Indioceanicola profundi: one gene and its partners. Each later gene encodes a partner of the first gene's protein in a complex. Links are inferred from orthologs where the notes say so. Each region holds a gene or a part of one and is shown on either strand. Other genes may lie near its edges. The genes, in order: accD, DOL89_RS15850 and accB.

Region 1 (4,980 bases):
GCCTGCGCCGCCAGCACCTCGCCGGCGCTGTCATTATGTCCGCCATCCAGCAGCAGTTCCCAACCGGCGGGCAGGATGTCCGCCAGCGGGCCGCGGGTCAGCCGTTGCAGCCGGGCCGGCCATTCCACGGCGGCGAGGCCCCGCATCACGGCCTCGTTCGGGATCGCCACCGGCAGATGCTCCGACGCGGCGACGGCAAGGCCGGCATTCAGCACCTGGTGCGCCCCGGCAAGGCCGGGGGCGGGCAGCTCCAGCACCCGGCCGCCGCCGCTGTAGCGCATGCCGGTTTCCGTCACCTCCGCGTGCCAGCCCTCCGGCGCGCCAAACAGGCGCAGCGGCGCGCCCAGTTCGGCGGCCCGCGCCCGGAACACGGAGGTCACGGCGGGGTCCGCTTGGGGATAGGCCACGGCGGGCGCGCCCGGCTTCAGGATTCCGGCCTTTTCCGCCGCGATCTCCTGGATCGTGCCGCCCAGGAACTGCATATGGTCCATGCTGATGCGGGTCAGCACGGAGACGGCGGGCCGGTCGATCACGTTGGTGGCGTCCAGCCGGCCGCCCAGCCCCACCTCCAGCAGCGTCAGGTCGGCCGGAACCTGGGCGAAGGCCTGGAAGGCGGCGGCGGTGGTGATCTCGAAGAAGGTGATCGGGTCGTCCCCGTTCAGCCGCTCGATCTCCTCCAGCAGCTCCGCCAGCGCCGGATCGCCGATCAGGGAACCGGCCAGCCGGATGCGCTCATGGAAATGCACCAGATGCGGGCTGGTATAGACATGCACCTTGTACCCCGCCGCCTCGGCCATGGCGCGCAGGAAGGCGACGGTGCTGCCCTTGCCGTTGGTGCCGGCCACATGGGCAACGGGCGGCAGCCGCCGCTCCGGATTGCCGAGCTTGGCCAGCAGCCGCTCGATCCGGCCGAGCGACAGGTCGATCACCTTCGGATGCAGCCGCCGCATCCGCTCCAGCACGGCTTCCAGCCGCGGCTCGGCCGGGGCGACCGCCGCCTTGATCATGACTCGGGCGTCCTTGGTCAGCGTTATTCCGCGGTCTGAACCGGCACCGGACCCGGCCGGGTCGCCGTCAGCCGCTCGTCGCGCGGCAGCATCTTCAGGATCTCCGCACCCGGACCCGGCCGGCGCAGCAGGTCGATGACGCGGCCCAGCGTGGATTTCAGCTCCTTGCGGTGGACCACCATGTCCACCATCCCATGCTCCAGCAGGTATTCGGAGCGCTGGAACCCTTCCGGCAGGGTCTCGCGGATGGTGCTTTCGATCACGCGGGCGCCGGCGAAGCCGATGATGGCCCCCGGCTCGGCGATATGGATGTCGCCCACCATGGCGAAGCTGGCGGTGACGCCGCCGGTGGTGGGGTCGGTCAGCACCACAAGATAGGGCAGCCCGGCCTCCTTCACCATTTCCACCGCGATGATGCTGCGCGGCATCTGCATCAGCGACAGGATCGCCTCCTGCATGCGCGCACCGCCCGAGGCTGGAATGGCGATCAGGGGAACCTGCTGCAGCACGGCCAGCTTGGCCGCCGCCACCAGCGCCTCACCCACCGCCATGCCCATGGAACCGCCCATGAAGCCGAAGTCGAAGGCGGCGATGACGGCCGGCTGGCCGTTGATGGCGCCATGCGCCACGATGATGGCGTCCTGCCGCCCGGTCTTGGACTGGGCGTCCTTCAGCCGGTCCGTATAGCGCTTCTGATCCCGGAACTTCAGCGGATCGACCAGCACCTTGGGCAGCTCGATCGTCTCAAAGCCCGGATCGAACAGCATCTGCAGCCGCTTCTCCGGCCCGATGCGCATATGGTGCCCGCAATGCTGGCAGACATGCAGGTTCTCCTCCAGGTCGCGATGGAAGATCATCGCTTCGCAGGAGGGGCATTTGTGCCAGAGATTGTCCGGGACATCCTTCTTGGAGGACATCAGGGACTGGATCTTGGGCCGGACGAAGTTGGTGAGCCAGTTCATGCAAGCGCTCTCAGGACGGGTCGCGATCCGCGCAGGCGCGATCAAGCCGCGACCGCCATCGTGGGACTGGTGGATTGGGTAGTCCTGTTGACCTCGTTCCGTCAACAGGGCAGGCCCGCGGATCAGGGTTCCGCATCTTGCCGTCGCATCGAACCCTGCCGGGATGACAAGAAAATGGCCCGCCGTTGCCAGCGGGCCATGAGGTGGTTCCGGAGGACGACCGGAACGGGACGGTTCGGACCCGGCGCGGCGCTTACTTCCAGCCGGCGCGGTCCATGATCTTGAGCGCCTCGGCGTTGTTGCGGCCGTATTCGGCGGCATTCAGCTTGTCGGCGGTGAATTCGCCCCAGGCGGCCACGGTGGGGTGCGGCGGCACGCTGCTCAGCACCGGATACTCGTAGTTCGCGTCGGCGAAGATCTTCTGCGCCTCCGGGCCGGCCAGGAACTCGATGAACTTGATCGCGTTCGCCTTGTTCGGCGCATGGGCGGCCACGCCCGCGCCGGAGATGTTCACATGGGTGCCGCGGTCGTTCTGGTTCGGGAAGAACACGCCCACCTTCTCCGCCTGCGCCTTCACCTTCGGATCGTCGGAATTCAGCATGCGGCCGAAATAGTAGGTGTTGGAGATGGCGACGTCGCCTTCCCCGGCCGCGACGGCCAGGATCTGGTCGGTATCGCCGCCCTGGGGCGGGCGGGCCAGGTTGGCGGCGATGCCGCGGGCCCACTCCTCGGTCTTCTCCGGCCCGTGCGCGGCCAGGATGGAGCCGGTCAGGGACTGGTTGTAGACGTTGGTGGAGCTGCGGATCAGCAGCCGGTCCTTCCACTTCGGATCGGCCAGATCCTCGTAGGTGGACAGCTCTTCCGGCTTCACCGCGTCCTTGTTGTAGATGATGACGCGGGCGCGGCTGGACAGGCCGAACCAGTGGCCGTCCTTCTCCCGGTACTGCGGCGGGATGGTCTTGCTCAGATAGTCGGAGCTGACGGGCTGGAGGATTCCGGCCTCCTGCGCGCGCCACAGCCGGCCGGCATCCACCGCGACCAGCACGTCGGCCGGGCTGTTGCGCCCTTCGGCCTTCATGCGCTCGATCAGCTCGTCATCCTTGCCTTCGATCAGGTTGACGCGGATGCCGGTTTCCTTCTCGAAGGCATCATAGAGCAGCTGGTCCGAATCGTAGTGGCGGGAGGAGTAGATGTTCACCTCTCCCGCAGCCAGGGCGGACCCGCCGCCCAGCGCCAGCAGCGCCGTGCCGATCACCACTCCCAGCGCACCGCGGCCCAGTGCGCGCCGACCGATCATGCCCATTGCGATACTCCTCCCCAACCCGGGTTCTGCGGATCGATGTTGCGAATTGTTCGCAGTTGCGCGCAGATTGGCCGCAGGGCCGGGGCCTGTCAAGGGCAAATGCGACCCGTTCTCAGAACGGGCCCCGGCCAATGCGCAGGCTGGAAGGCTTCGCTCAGCGGCCCGGCTTTTCCGGGGCCACGCCGGCATCCGCCATGGGCGAGACAATCACGCCGCAGGCGATGCGATTGCCGGAATCGCCGGCCGGATCGGTGCTGTAATCGTCCACCGTGGCGTGCAGCACGACGGAGCGGCTGCCGCTGGGCAGCAGGCTGGCAGTGCCGCCGGGCTGGATCTGGACGCTCTGGGTGAAGTAGTCGACCTGTACGACCCCGTCCTGCTCGGCATAGACGTTGGGCAGGTCGCCGGCATGCATGCCCTTCTCGCTGAGGATGCCGTGGCTGTTGCCGCCTGGCGCGTAGTGGCCGCCGGCGGACTTGAAGTCCGGCGGCTCGCAGGCTCCGTTCTGGTGGATGTGCAGCCCATGGCCGCCGGCCGGAACGTTCTGAAGGCGGATCTGCACCAGCGTGCCGTTCGGCGTCTCGACGAAGGCCACCGTTCCCATGCGCTCGCCCTTGGGGCCCTGCAGCTCGGCCGTGGCCGTCATCTGCACGTCGGCACCGGCCGGATTGGTCTGTTGCAGCAGCCGGTCGTCCGGACTGGTCTGCGTCTGGGTGCCGATCGGACCCCGACGTTCGGTCTGGGCGGCGGCGCCCCCGGCGCTCCCGCCCTGCTGGGCGACAGCCGGGGCGGCCAGCAGCAGTAGGGCCGTGGCGGCGGTGGCGGCGCTGATCTGATGGCGCGGCATGGGATTCTCCCTTTCGTTGGTCGTGGCCCTGGCAACCGGCACGGGCGCTCACGGGTTCCCGCCCGCGGCGGGCGGATGCCCGCGCGGCAGGGACGACGCGCCCGGCCGTCCGTCAGTGCTTGCGGCTTACCAGTTTGAAGAAGCGGCTCTTGTTGCCGTCGATTTCGTCCTGATAGAGGAAGGCCAGCTCACGATCCTCGAAGGTCTTGAAGAACTCGTCCCAGGTGATGGGCTCCAGCCCTTCTTCCTGCTCGTCGAAGTCGATGCGCAGGATGCCGCCGTCATCGCCCTTGTGCGTGCCCTTCACCGATGCCGGACGACCGTTGCGGGCTTCCGCCCATTTGCGGATCGTCTCGTGGTCGGTGGTCGTCTGGGCTTCGCTGCCGCGGGCTCCGCTTGCCATGGATGTCCTCCTGTCTGTCCGGTTCTGAGGAATGTCCCAGCGTCGGGACCTGTCGCCCTGTCAACCGGTGCGGCCCGATCCTCGTTCCCGATCCACGGCACCCTTGCAAATGCGAATGACTCTCAATATCCTGCATGCCACACCATGGATGGAGAGGTGCGATCATGCGCGTTGCGGATGGTGGACAGAAGCTGCCGCCCCTGGCGGCCGGCGTGGCGAGCGTGGCATGGCCGCGGACGCCGCTGGACTTCCGCCCCATGGACATGCCGCCGGCCCAGCAGCCGCGGCCCCTGTCCGTGTTCGACCTGTCCCCGGCGGAGCAGTTGCTGCTCTGGTCGGCGCGGCGCTGGCGGCACGGCCGCCACCGCTGGCAGGAGGTGGAGGCGGAGTTCCGACGCCATCTCGGCGCCCGCTGGTCGGACGCGCTGCTGCCCTGGGACATGGCGCTGGACCTTCTG
Region 2 (5,122 bases), 120 kb from region 1 along the record:
CGTCCACTTCGAGGACCAGCTCGCTTCCGAGAAGAAGTGCGGGCATCTGGGCGGCAAGGTGCTGATCCCGATCCAGCAGTTCATCCGCACCCTGAACGCGGCCCGCATGGCCGCCGACGTCTGCGGCACCAGCACGCTGGTCATCGCCCGCACCGACGCCGAGTCAGCCCAGCTCATCACCTCCGACGTGGATGAGCGCGACCATCCCTTCATCGACCGGAACGACCGCACGCCGGAAGGCTTCTACCGGATCAAGAAGGGCATGGGCGTGGATTACTGCATCGCCCGCGCCCTGGAATACGCGCCATATTCCGACCTGATGTGGTGGGAGACCTCCAAGCCGAACCTGGACGATGCGCGCCGCTTCGCCGAGGCCGTGCACAAGAAGTATCCGGGCAAGATGCTGGCCTACAACTGCTCGCCCAGCTTCAACTGGAAGGCCAACCTGGACGAGGACACCATCGCCCGCTACCAGGCCGAGCTGGGGGCCATGGGCTACAAGTACCAGTTCGTCACCCTGGCCGGCTTCCACAGCCTGAACCTCGCCACCTTCGAGCTGGCCCGCGGCTACAAGGAGCGCGGCATGGCCGCCTACTCCGAGATGCAGCAGCGCGAGTTCGCGGCCGCCGAGAAGGGTTTCACCGCCGTGAAGCACCAGCGCGAGGTCGGCACCGGCTACTTCGATGCCGTCAGCCTTGCGATCTCCGGCGGCACGTCCTCCACCACCGCGATGAAGGACAGCACCGAGACCGACCAGTTCCACTGAGCGGGATCGGGGCGGGCCGGCGGTCTCCCGGCCCACCTCCCGAGTTTTCCGGTGCCGCGCGGCAGTACGCGGCGGCACCGGGTCCGAGCCGCCCCTTCAGCCACTGAATGGCGCGAGGGGTTCCGCACCGGCGCGCTGGACCGCCGGTGCATCCGATCCGCGCGACGGATTCTGCCTTCCGATCCAACCCCGGCCGCTGAATGGCCGGAACCGGACCGGGGCCGGCAAGCGGCACGCTGGAGGCCGCGACCCGATGGGACCCGTCACGCGGATCAGTATTCGGCCCAGGGCCGCGCCGGCCCCTCTCCCGCCCTCGGGAGGGGGGCCTCGGCGTCTCCGCCCCACGGGCCCGGAGGCAACGCATGGACCGTTACGAGACGTTCGTTCCCGACGAGGTGCAGCCCTGCACCGAGGCTTCCGTTGCAGCGCCGGCCGCGGCGGCTCCTCCGCAATCGGCCGCCCCGAAGCGCAAATCCGGCACCCCGGCCGGCTGGACTGTGGTCCAGGCGCATGGCTATGCCGTGATCCTGACCTTCGAATAGGGCTTGGCCCCGCTCTCACTCCGCCCCGATATCCGTCCTGCCTTCCAGAAGCCGGGCATACATGGCGTTGATCCGGCCGCGCAGCTCCTGCCAGCCGGTGGGTTCCGGGATGCGGCCATTGTCGATGGCGGCGGTGATGGCCAGCATGGCCTCCACCGCATCGGTGTTGCCATCGCCCTTCAAGGGGGCGTCACGCCCGCGCATGATGTCCCGGGTTACGGACATGCAGTAGTCTGCCAGTTCGATCAGGGAATGGGGGGCGGTCTCGCGCGCCATGCGGGTATCTCCCGTCCGTCAAAGGGTTGGCAGGAAACTGCGGGTCCGGCACGTTCCGGTCAAGGACCACGGAAAGGCGGGACAGCGTCGGAGGGCTGCGCAAAAGAGGTGGCCGCGGCAAGTCCTTCCATTGCCGCCACCTGTAGTTCCCGCTACCGTGCCGTGCAACTACATCCGGCGGACACGACTTTCATGCACATTTCCACTCTCGACCATCTGCCGGGCTTCCGGATCGTGCGCTCCCATGGGCTGGTGCAGGGCTCCACCGTCCGCTCCAAGCATCTGGGGCGGGACTTCATGGCGGGGCTGAAGACCCTGGTCGGTGGTGAGCTGCGCGGCTACACCGAGCTGATGGAGGAGGCGCGGGCGGAAGCGCTGGCGCGCATGATCGCCGCCGCGCGGGAGTTGGGTGCGGATGCCGTGGTGGGGCTGCGCTTCGGCACCGCCGGCATCACCGATGGCGCGTCCGAAATCCTGGCCTACGGCACCGCCGTGGGGGTGGAGCCGGACATGTCGACGCCGGCCGGCTGAGCCCCGCCATGTCCTGGTGGGAGTTCATCCCGGGCCCCCTTCTGGCCGCCCTGACCGCGATGGCGCTGGCGCTGGCGCTGCCGCTGCTGGTGGCCGGTGCGGTGATCGAGGCGCGGCACTATTGCCGGCTGGTGCAAGACGGCGCGGCGCTTTCCGGCATCCGGCTGATCGCATCGGCCTATGTCCTGCCTGGAGGGGCGGTTCCGGGCATGGTCGCGCTGGGGCTGGTGGGCGGCGGCGTGACGCTGGCTCCGCCGCCGCTCGGCCGCTTCGTCCTGATGCTCCGCAAGCTGACCGGCGGGCGCATCGATCTCTACAACCGTCTTTACGACCGCGCCCGGCGCGAGGCGTTGCTGCGGCTGCGGCGGCAGGTGGCCGAACGCGGCGGCGACGGGGCGGTGGGCGTGCGGATCGACGCCGTCCGGATCGGCAATGGCCAAGCCAGCATCTACGCCTATGGGACGGCCGTGCGCGGTCTGCCATTCGGCGAGCCGGGAGCTGGCGAACCGGTTCTGCCTGAAGCGGCGGGGTCCCCGCCGGCCCCGCGCAAGTGGGCGCTCGCCATCCTGGTGGTGAGCGGCGCTGCTGCGGCGGCGATTGTCGGCGTCGGGGAAACCGCCCTCATGTGGGCGCTGGACGAGGTGCCGTGGCTCAGGCAGTTGCTGTCCCACTGGCTGCGGATGTGAGTCCTCCGGGTGGGGGGCGTCTGCCCCCTTCACTCAATTCTGGTTCTCAAAGGGGTGGTGTGCTAATGACCGCCGCTTGAATGCGAGCCGCCACGGCCAAGAGCACAGCACCGATGCACTTCCTGGAATTCGAGAAGCCGATCGCCGAACTCGAAGGCAAGATCGAGGAGCTCCGCCACCTGTCCGACGGCGGCGACCTGAACATCGCCGACGAGGTCAAAAAGCTTCAGGATAAGGTGGAGAAGCAGCTCCGCGCCACCTACGCCAAGCTGACCCCGGCCCAGAAGGTCCAGGTGGCCCGCCACCCGAACCGGCCGCACTGCCTGGACTATATCCGCGCCCTGATCACCGACTTCACCCCGCTGGCCGGCGACCGGCTGTTCGCGGAGGATCGCGCCATCGTCGGCGGTCTCGGCCGGTTCAAGGGCCGCTCCTGCGTCGTCATCGGCCAGGAGAAGGGCAACGACACCGAAAGCCGGGTGCGGCACAATTTCGGCATGGCCAAGCCCGAGGGCTACCGCAAGGCCCAGCGGCTGTTGCAGATGGCCGACCGCTTCGGCCTGCCGGTCATCACGCTGGTGGACACCGCCGGCGCCTTCCCCGGCGTCAGCGCGGAGGAGCGCGGGCAGGCGGAAGCCATCGCCAAGAGCATCGAGACCTGCCTGCGCGTGAAGGTGCCCATCGTCTCCGCCGTGATCGGCGAGGGCGGGTCCGGCGGGGCCATCGCCATCGCCACCGCCGACCGGGTCATGATGCTGGAGCACGCGATCTATTCGGTCATCAGCCCCGAGGGCTGCGCCTCCATCCTCTGGCGCTCCGCCGCCAATGCCGCCGACGCGGCCCAGGCCCTGCGGCTGACCGCCCAGGACCTGAAGGAGCTGGGCGTTATTGACCGCATCGTGAACGAGCCCATCGGCGGCGCCCACCGCCAGCGGGAAGAGACCATGCAGCATCTCGGCAATGCCATCGAGGATGCGCTGGAAAGCCTGCGCGGACAGGACGGCGCGACGTTGCGCCTGAATCGCCGCCAGAAGTTCCTGGATATGGGCCAGAAGGGCCTCAGCTAGGCTCCGCTCCGCCGACGGGGGGAAGCAGGGCGGCGATGGCCGTGGCCAGCTCCTCCTGCCGGAAGGGCTTCTGCAGGATCGGCGCGCCCAGACGCGCCAGCGTGGTCCGGTCGAATCCGGACATCAGCAGGAACGGAATGCCGCCCTCCCGCAGGGCGGCGGCCAGATCGTCCGTCGTGCCGTCCCGCAGACGGTAATCCACCAACGCCACATCCATCGCGCGCCCGGCCGTCAGCCGCAGCGCTTCCGCGACAGTGGCGACCGGGCCGACTACTTGGTAGCCCAACTCCTCCAGCATCATCGCCAGGGACTGGGCGATGATCGCCTCATCCTCGGCGACAAGAATCCGCATGTTGTCTGTTCCCGCCTGTGGGCTGCCCAGGCACGGGCGCCTTCCGTCAGGCTGCCGGGAACTTGGGGCAGTCGTCGGCCGGACGCACCAACATTGGTTAATCGCTGCCCCGATATCCAGCACCTGTGACGGGATTGTCGCATCCCACGGTTTCAGAGGAAGCAGGTCTGACAAGCATGCCGATGTTTATCACAGGCCAGAGATGAACCTCCCCTGCCCAGAGACTGTTAAGGTAAGCGTAACCCGTTCGATCAGCTTTCCATGATATCGGAGTGACGGCGGTTCCGTGTGCCAGTCATCCGGGCCGACCTGGAGAATGTCCGATGCCGCAGACATCTTTGCCGCTCTTCAAGCGCCTTGCCGCGCACGTCGATTTTACTGCGCCCGAGCGGCGCGCGATCGAGGTGTTCAGCCGAGAGCGGCGGAAGGTCCCGGCGAAGACCGACTTCGTGAAGCAGGGGGAAAGGTTCGACCGCGTCGGCATCCTTCACCGCGGCTGGGCCATTCGGGCAAAGGCGCTGCCCGATGGACGCCGGGCGATCCTGAACTTCATGCTGCCCGGCGACCTCTGCTGCATGTACTGCCCGCTGGTCGAGGTGGCGGAATATTCCGTGACCACGGTGACGGAGGCGGAATTCTCCGCCGTGGACTACCAGCAGGCCGCCAGGGTATTCCGCCAGTTCCCCCGCGTCGGCGCTGCCTTCGGCTGGCTGGCGGCCCAGGACGATGCCGCGACGCTGGAGCGGGCGAGCTGTCTTGGCCAGCGCACGGCTTATGAGCGGATGGCGCACATGCTGCTGGAATTCCGCTATCGCCTGCTGCCCATCGGGCTGGTGCAGGAGAACTCCTTCCACATGCCGCTGACGCAGGAGCTTCTGGCCGATTCGCTGGGCATGAGCCAG
Region 3 (5,131 bases), 1.5 Mb from region 1 along the record:
CGGAGCTGGGCCGAGATCGAGGCGGCGGCGCGGGGGCAGGCGGTCTACTGGCGGGCCTGGGCGGGGGACGGGAAGGTCAACGCCTTCATCACCTGGGCCGCCGCCATCCTGCGGGAGCGGAACGGGATCGAGCTGCATCATGTGAAGGATGACGATCCCGGCAATGCGGTCACCGCGGTGCTGGCGGAGAAGGCGGCCGGAGTCGCCAGCGGGGGCAAGCAGGATCTGCTCTGGCTGAACGGCGAGAATTTCGCGGCCATGAAGGAGAACGGGCTGCTGCACGGTCCCTTCACCCATCTGCTGCCGAACTTCGCCCTGGTGGATACGGAGGGGAAGCCGACCACGCTGGTCGACTTCACCGTGCCGACGGACGGCTATGAGAGCCCGTGGGGCATGGCGCAGCTCACCTTTTATTACGATAGCGAAACGGTCGAGCGGCCGCCCCGCAGCATTCCGGCGATCCTGGAATGGGCGGCGGAGAATCCCGGACGCTTCACCTATCCGGCTCCGCCGGATTTCACCGGTTCCACCTTCCTGAAGCAGGCGCTGCTGGAGCTTGCGCCCGACCGGTCCGTGTTCGCCGAACCCGTGACGGATGCCGGGTTCGAGACCGCGTCGGCCCCGCTCTGGGCCTATCTGGACCGGCTGCATCCCCACCTTTGGCGCGGCGGGCGGGCTTTCCCGCCGAACTATCCGCGGATGCGGCAGCTTGTAGACGACGGAGAGGTGGACATCGCCTTCGCCTTCAATCCGGCGGAGGCGGCGAGTGCCGCGTCGCTGGGGCTGCTTCCGGAGTCGGTGCGGGCCTATGTGCTGGAGGGCGGCACCATCGCGAATACGCACTTCGTCGCCATCCCTTTCAACTCCTCGGCCAAGGAGGGGGCGCTGGTGGTGGCGAATTTCCTGCTGTCGCCGGAAGCCCAGGCCCGCAAGGCCGACCCGGCGCTCTGGGGCGATCCGACCGTGCTGGACATGGACAAGCTTTCGCCGGACCAGCGGGCGCTGTTCGACCGGCTGGAAAGGCCGCCCGCCATGCCCCCTGAGGGCGATCTTTCCCGGACCCTGCCGGAGCCGCATCCAAGCTGGATGGTGCGTATCGAGGAGGAATGGAAACGGCGCTATGCCGACTAGCGAAGGCGGAGGACAAGGCGTGCCGCAGGTGGCCCTTAACGCACCTAACGCGACCCTTAACGCACCTAACGCAACAGATTCGCCGGGTGGGCGTCCCTGGACCGCACCCCTGCCGTGATGCGGCGGCACAGGCGGCAGCGGTTGCGGCTGGAATGCAGCCCGGCAGCCGGGACGGTTCCACCATGTCCAAGACCCGCCGGTCACCGACCGGCGGAGCCCAGTATGGCAGGTGTTAGGAATCCTGTCACTGCCCTGCGGGCTGGAGCAGGGCGGCACGAGGTCCGGCGGCCCGCTCCGCAGCCTACAGGAAGGGCTGCCGCTACAGCTTCTTCTTCATCCACTCTTCGAGCCAGCGGATGTCGTAGTCGCCATTGATGAAGTCGGGCTCGGAGATGATCTTCTGGTGGAGCGGGATCGAGGTGTCGATGCCCTCGATCACGAATTCCTCCAGCGCACGGCGGAGCCGCATCAGGCACTCGTTCCGGGAATTCCCGTGCACGATCAGCTTGGCGATCATGCTGTCATAGTGCGACGGCACGCGGTAGCCGTCATATAGGGCGGAATCGACCCGCACGCCCAGACCACCCGGCGCATGGTACTGCTTCACCTGGCCGGGGGAGGGAACGAAGGTCTCCGGATGCTCGGCATTGATGCGGCACTCGATGGAGTGGCCGTTGAACTTGATGTCCTTCTGGGTGATGCCCAGCGGCGCGCCGGTGGCGACGCGGATCTGCTCCCGCACCAGATCGACGCCGGTGATCATCTCGGTGATGGTGTGTTCGATCTGCAGGCGGGTGTTCATCTCGATGAAGAAGAACTGCCCGTCCTCGTACAGGAACTCCATGGTGCCGACGCCGCGGTAGCCGATCAGCTTCGCGGTACGGGCGGCCAGGGCGCCGATCTTCTCCCGCTCCTCCGCGTTCAGCGCCGGGGAGGGAGCCTCTTCCACGACCTTCTGGTGCCGACGCTGGAGGGAGCAGTCGCGCTCACCGAAATGCACCACATTGCCGTGATGGTCGCCCAGGAGCTGGATTTCGATGTGACGCGGGTTGGCCAGATACTTCTCGATATAGACCTGGTCGTTGCCGAAGGCGGCGCGCGCCTCGCCACGGGCGAGCTGGTAGGCCTCCTTCAGCTCATCCTTGGACCAGGCCACCTTCATGCCCTTGCCGCCGCCGCCGGCCGCCGCCTTGATCAGGATCGGGTAGCCGGCCGTCTCGCCTATGGCGAAGGCCTCCTCCACCGAGTTCACCGGCCCGTCGGAGCCGGGCACGCAGGGCAGGCCATGGGCGATCACGGTCTTCTTTGCGGTGACCTTGTCGCCCATGATCCGGATATGCTCCGGCGTCGGGCCGATCCAGGCGAAGCCGTGCTCGATCACCATCTCGGCGAACTGGGCGTTCTCCGACATGAAGCCGATGCCGGGATGGATCGCGTCGGCGCCCGTGATGGTCGCGGCCGACAGGATCGCCGGGATGTTGAGATAGCTTTCCTTGGAAGAGGGCGGGCCGATGCACACGCTCTCATCCGCGAGGCGCACATGCATGGCGTCGGCGTCGGCCGTGGAGTGCACGGCAACCGTCTTGATGCCCATCTCGCGGCAGGCGCGGTGGATGCGCAACGCGATCTCACCGCGATTGGCGATGAGGACCTTTTCGAACAGACCGTCCTGCATCAGCCCTTACTCGATGATCATGAGAGGCTCGCCGTACTCGACCGGCTGAGCGTCGTTGACGAGGATCTGGGTGATGGTGCCGGCCTTCGGCGCCTTGATCGGGTTCATCACCTTCATGGCCTCGATGATCAGGATGGTCTGACCGGCCTTGACGCTGTCGCCGACGCGCACGAACGGGGCGGCGCCCGGCTCCGGCGAATGATAGGCGGTGCCCACCATCGGGGACTTCACCGCGCCCGGATGCTGGGCCGGGGATGCTGCCGGAGCTGCCGCCGGGGCAGCGGCCGCCGGCATCGCGGCGGGGGCGGCCATCATGGGAGCAGCCATCATCGCCGGCGCGGCGTGGATTGCCGCCTTGGTCAGGCGGATGCGCTTCTCGCCCTCGGAATACTCGATCTCCGTCAGGCCGGTCTCCGTCAGGAGCTCCGCCATCTTGCGCACGAACTCAGCGTCCAGTTCAAACGTCGCCATTCTTCTTAAACCCTTTGATGGCCGGTCGCACCCTGTCAGGCCGGGTCCGCGGCGTCGACGAGACGGGCAACCGCCTCCAGCGCCAGGACATAGCCGTGCGGGCCGAAGCCGCAGATAACACCGCGCGCAACCGTGGACACATAGGAGTGATGTCGGAACGGCTCACGTCGGAAGATATTGCTGAGATGAACCTCCACCACCGGCAGGCCCACGGCGCTCAGGGCGTCGAGGATGGCGATGGAGGTGTGCGAGTAGGCACCCGCATTGAGCAGGATGGCATCGTGTTCGCCACGCGCATCCTGAATCCAGGTCACCAGTTCGCCCTCATGGTTGGACTGGCGGAAATCGATCTCCAGCCCGAGGCGCGCGGCCGCGTCCTCGCACAGGCGCTCGACATCCTCAAGCGTGTCCGTTCCATAGACATGCGGCTCCCGCGTGCCGAGCAGGTTGAGATTCGGCCCGTTCAGGATGAGCACGGAAGGCTGGATGGCCAAGGTTGGCTGTCCCGACATGGTGGTCCCGGAAAACCGCGCGTTTATAGCATGGGGACCGCCGGGGGCAAGGACTGAGCGTCAGCGGAGGCGACAGGCGTGCCAATCCCGCCCCCATGTGCCGCAGGGAACACGGGAGCGGGTATTTGCCGGGGGGCTGGAAGCGGCTCAGCCGCCCTTCTGCGCGGCGCGTTCGGCGGCGAACAGCTCGGTGAAGGCGTCGCGGCCGATCATGCCGGGAACAACCGTCTCTCCCACAACGAAGCCCGGAGTGCCCCGGATGTTCAGGGCCTGGGCCAGCTTGTAATTGGCGTCGATCTCCGCCTGGACGTCGGCGGACTTCATGTCCTTCTCCAGCCGGTCCATGTCCAGACCGACCTTGCGGGCGACGTCCCGGATCACATCGTTGTTCAGCGGCCCCTGCTGGGTGATCAGCGCCTCATGCATTTCCGCGTACTTGCCCTGCTTGGCGGCAGCCAGCGCGGCCTTGGACGCCTCGACCGAGGCGGGGCCGAGGATCGGGAACTCCTTCATCACGACGCGGACCTTGCCGTCGTCCTTCACCGCCGCCGAGCGCTGCGGATGGGCGCGCTTGCAGTAGCCGCACTGGTAGTCGAAGAACTCCACCAGGGTCACGTCGCCCTTTGGATTGCCCAGCACCGGCGAACCGGGGCTGCGGGTCAGCTCCTGCTGATTCGCTTTCACGGCCTGCGAGACGGCCTGGGACGCCTGCTCCTCCTCCCGCTGCTGGAGGATGGTGATGGCCTCGGTGATGATTTCCGGATTCTGCAGGATGTAGTCGCGGACGATCTGCTCGACCGCCTTGCGGTCCATCTGCGCCGGTTCGGCGGCCGCGGCGGGCAGGGTCACGGCCGTCAGGGAAAGGCCGATCAGTGCGGCGCGCAGGGGGCGGGACATCATCACTCAACAGCTCCGGTCGATGCGCCGGCGGAATATCCGGCGCCATGGATTGGCACGATAGACACAGGAGATGGCGAAATCGTGGAGGGATGCAAGCCTGCCGCCCGCTACGTCCGCGGGAAGGACCGGAGTTTCTGACTTGCTTAGCCGACTGAGGTATGCGGAGATATGGGCCGCCGGCAGTCTGCCGGAGGGCCGGTCTCTTTTTTCCGGCCGGGATCATCCGAACACGACCCGGACGGTTCGCAGTCCGATGACCACGGCAGCCGCATGATCATGAATGACGACTTCCTGTTCCAGGATGAGGCGCCATCGGCTCCGACCCGTCCCGAGTTCCCGCAGAAGCCCTGGCTGATCCTGATCGTCGACGACGATCCGGAGGTGCATGCCATGACGCGGCTGGTCATGAAGAAGTTCAGCTATCATGGCCGGCCGGTCCAGT

Evidence for each region.
Region 2: the proteins of accD (region 1) and DOL89_RS15850 are in contact, whole or in part, in a solved structure (PDB 8UXZ), measured with the Escherichia coli proteins. The link is inferred for Indioceanicola profundi from one-to-one orthologs.
Region 3: the proteins of accD (region 1) and accB are in contact, whole or in part, in a solved structure (PDB 8UXZ), measured with the Escherichia coli proteins. The link is inferred for Indioceanicola profundi from one-to-one orthologs.

The regions. Positions count from the first base shown.
Region 1 is NZ_CP030126.1:3,193,408-3,198,387, reverse strand. The notes cover bases 1-2,806. They hold accD (acetyl-CoA carboxylase, carboxyltransferase subunit beta), read right to left. Parts: upstream 1,970-2,806; coding sequence 1,031-1,969; downstream 1-1,030. Other genes in these bases: DOL89_RS15325 (Fe(3+) ABC transporter substrate-binding protein), read right to left, coding at 2,223-2,806; DOL89_RS15335 (bifunctional folylpolyglutamate synthase/dihydrofolate synthase), read right to left, coding at 1-1,007. Outside these bases: more of DOL89_RS15325, read right to left, coding at 2,807-3,272; DOL89_RS15320 (superoxide dismutase family protein), read right to left, coding at 3,427-4,119; DOL89_RS15315 (hypothetical protein), read right to left, coding at 4,232-4,522; DOL89_RS15310 (hypothetical protein), read left to right, coding at 4,687-4,980.
Region 2 is NZ_CP030126.1:3,312,557-3,317,678, reverse strand. Bases 1,944-4,891 are described here. They hold DOL89_RS15850 (acetyl-CoA carboxylase carboxyltransferase subunit alpha), read left to right. Parts: upstream 1,944-2,914; coding sequence 2,915-3,868; downstream 3,869-4,891. Other genes in these bases: DOL89_RS15840 (Crp/Fnr family transcriptional regulator), read left to right, coding at 4,544-4,891; DOL89_RS15845 (response regulator), read right to left, coding at 3,861-4,220; DOL89_RS15855 (YbjQ family protein), read left to right, coding at 2,124-2,801; DOL89_RS15860 (YbjQ family protein), read left to right, coding at 1,944-2,115. Also shown: aceA (isocitrate lyase), read left to right, coding at 1-766; DOL89_RS15870 (hypothetical protein), read left to right, coding at 1,129-1,308; DOL89_RS15865 (hypothetical protein), read right to left, coding at 1,324-1,584; more of DOL89_RS15860, read left to right, coding at 1,777-1,943; more of DOL89_RS15840, read left to right, coding at 4,892-5,122. UniProt on the Escherichia coli protein: Component of the acetyl coenzyme A carboxylase (ACC) complex. First, biotin carboxylase catalyzes the carboxylation of biotin on its carrier protein (BCCP) and then the CO(2) group is transferred by the carboxyltransferase to acetyl-CoA to form malonyl-CoA.
Region 3 is NZ_CP030126.1:1,718,677-1,723,807, reverse strand. What follows is about bases 1,546-4,502. They hold accB (acetyl-CoA carboxylase biotin carboxyl carrier protein), read right to left. Parts: upstream 3,278-4,502; coding sequence 2,813-3,277; downstream 1,546-2,812. Other genes in these bases: DOL89_RS08190 (DsbA family protein), read right to left, coding at 3,937-4,502; aroQ (type II 3-dehydroquinate dehydratase), read right to left, coding at 3,313-3,771; accC (acetyl-CoA carboxylase biotin carboxylase subunit), read right to left, coding at 1,546-2,794. Outside these bases: DOL89_RS08210 (ABC transporter substrate-binding protein), read left to right, coding at 1-1,131; more of accC, read right to left, coding at 1,451-1,545; more of DOL89_RS08190, read right to left, coding at 4,503-4,689; DOL89_RS08185 (DUF3369 domain-containing protein), read left to right, coding at 4,966-5,131. UniProt on the Escherichia coli protein: This protein is a component of the acetyl coenzyme A carboxylase complex; first, biotin carboxylase catalyzes the carboxylation of the carrier protein and then the transcarboxylase transfers the carboxyl group to form malonyl-CoA.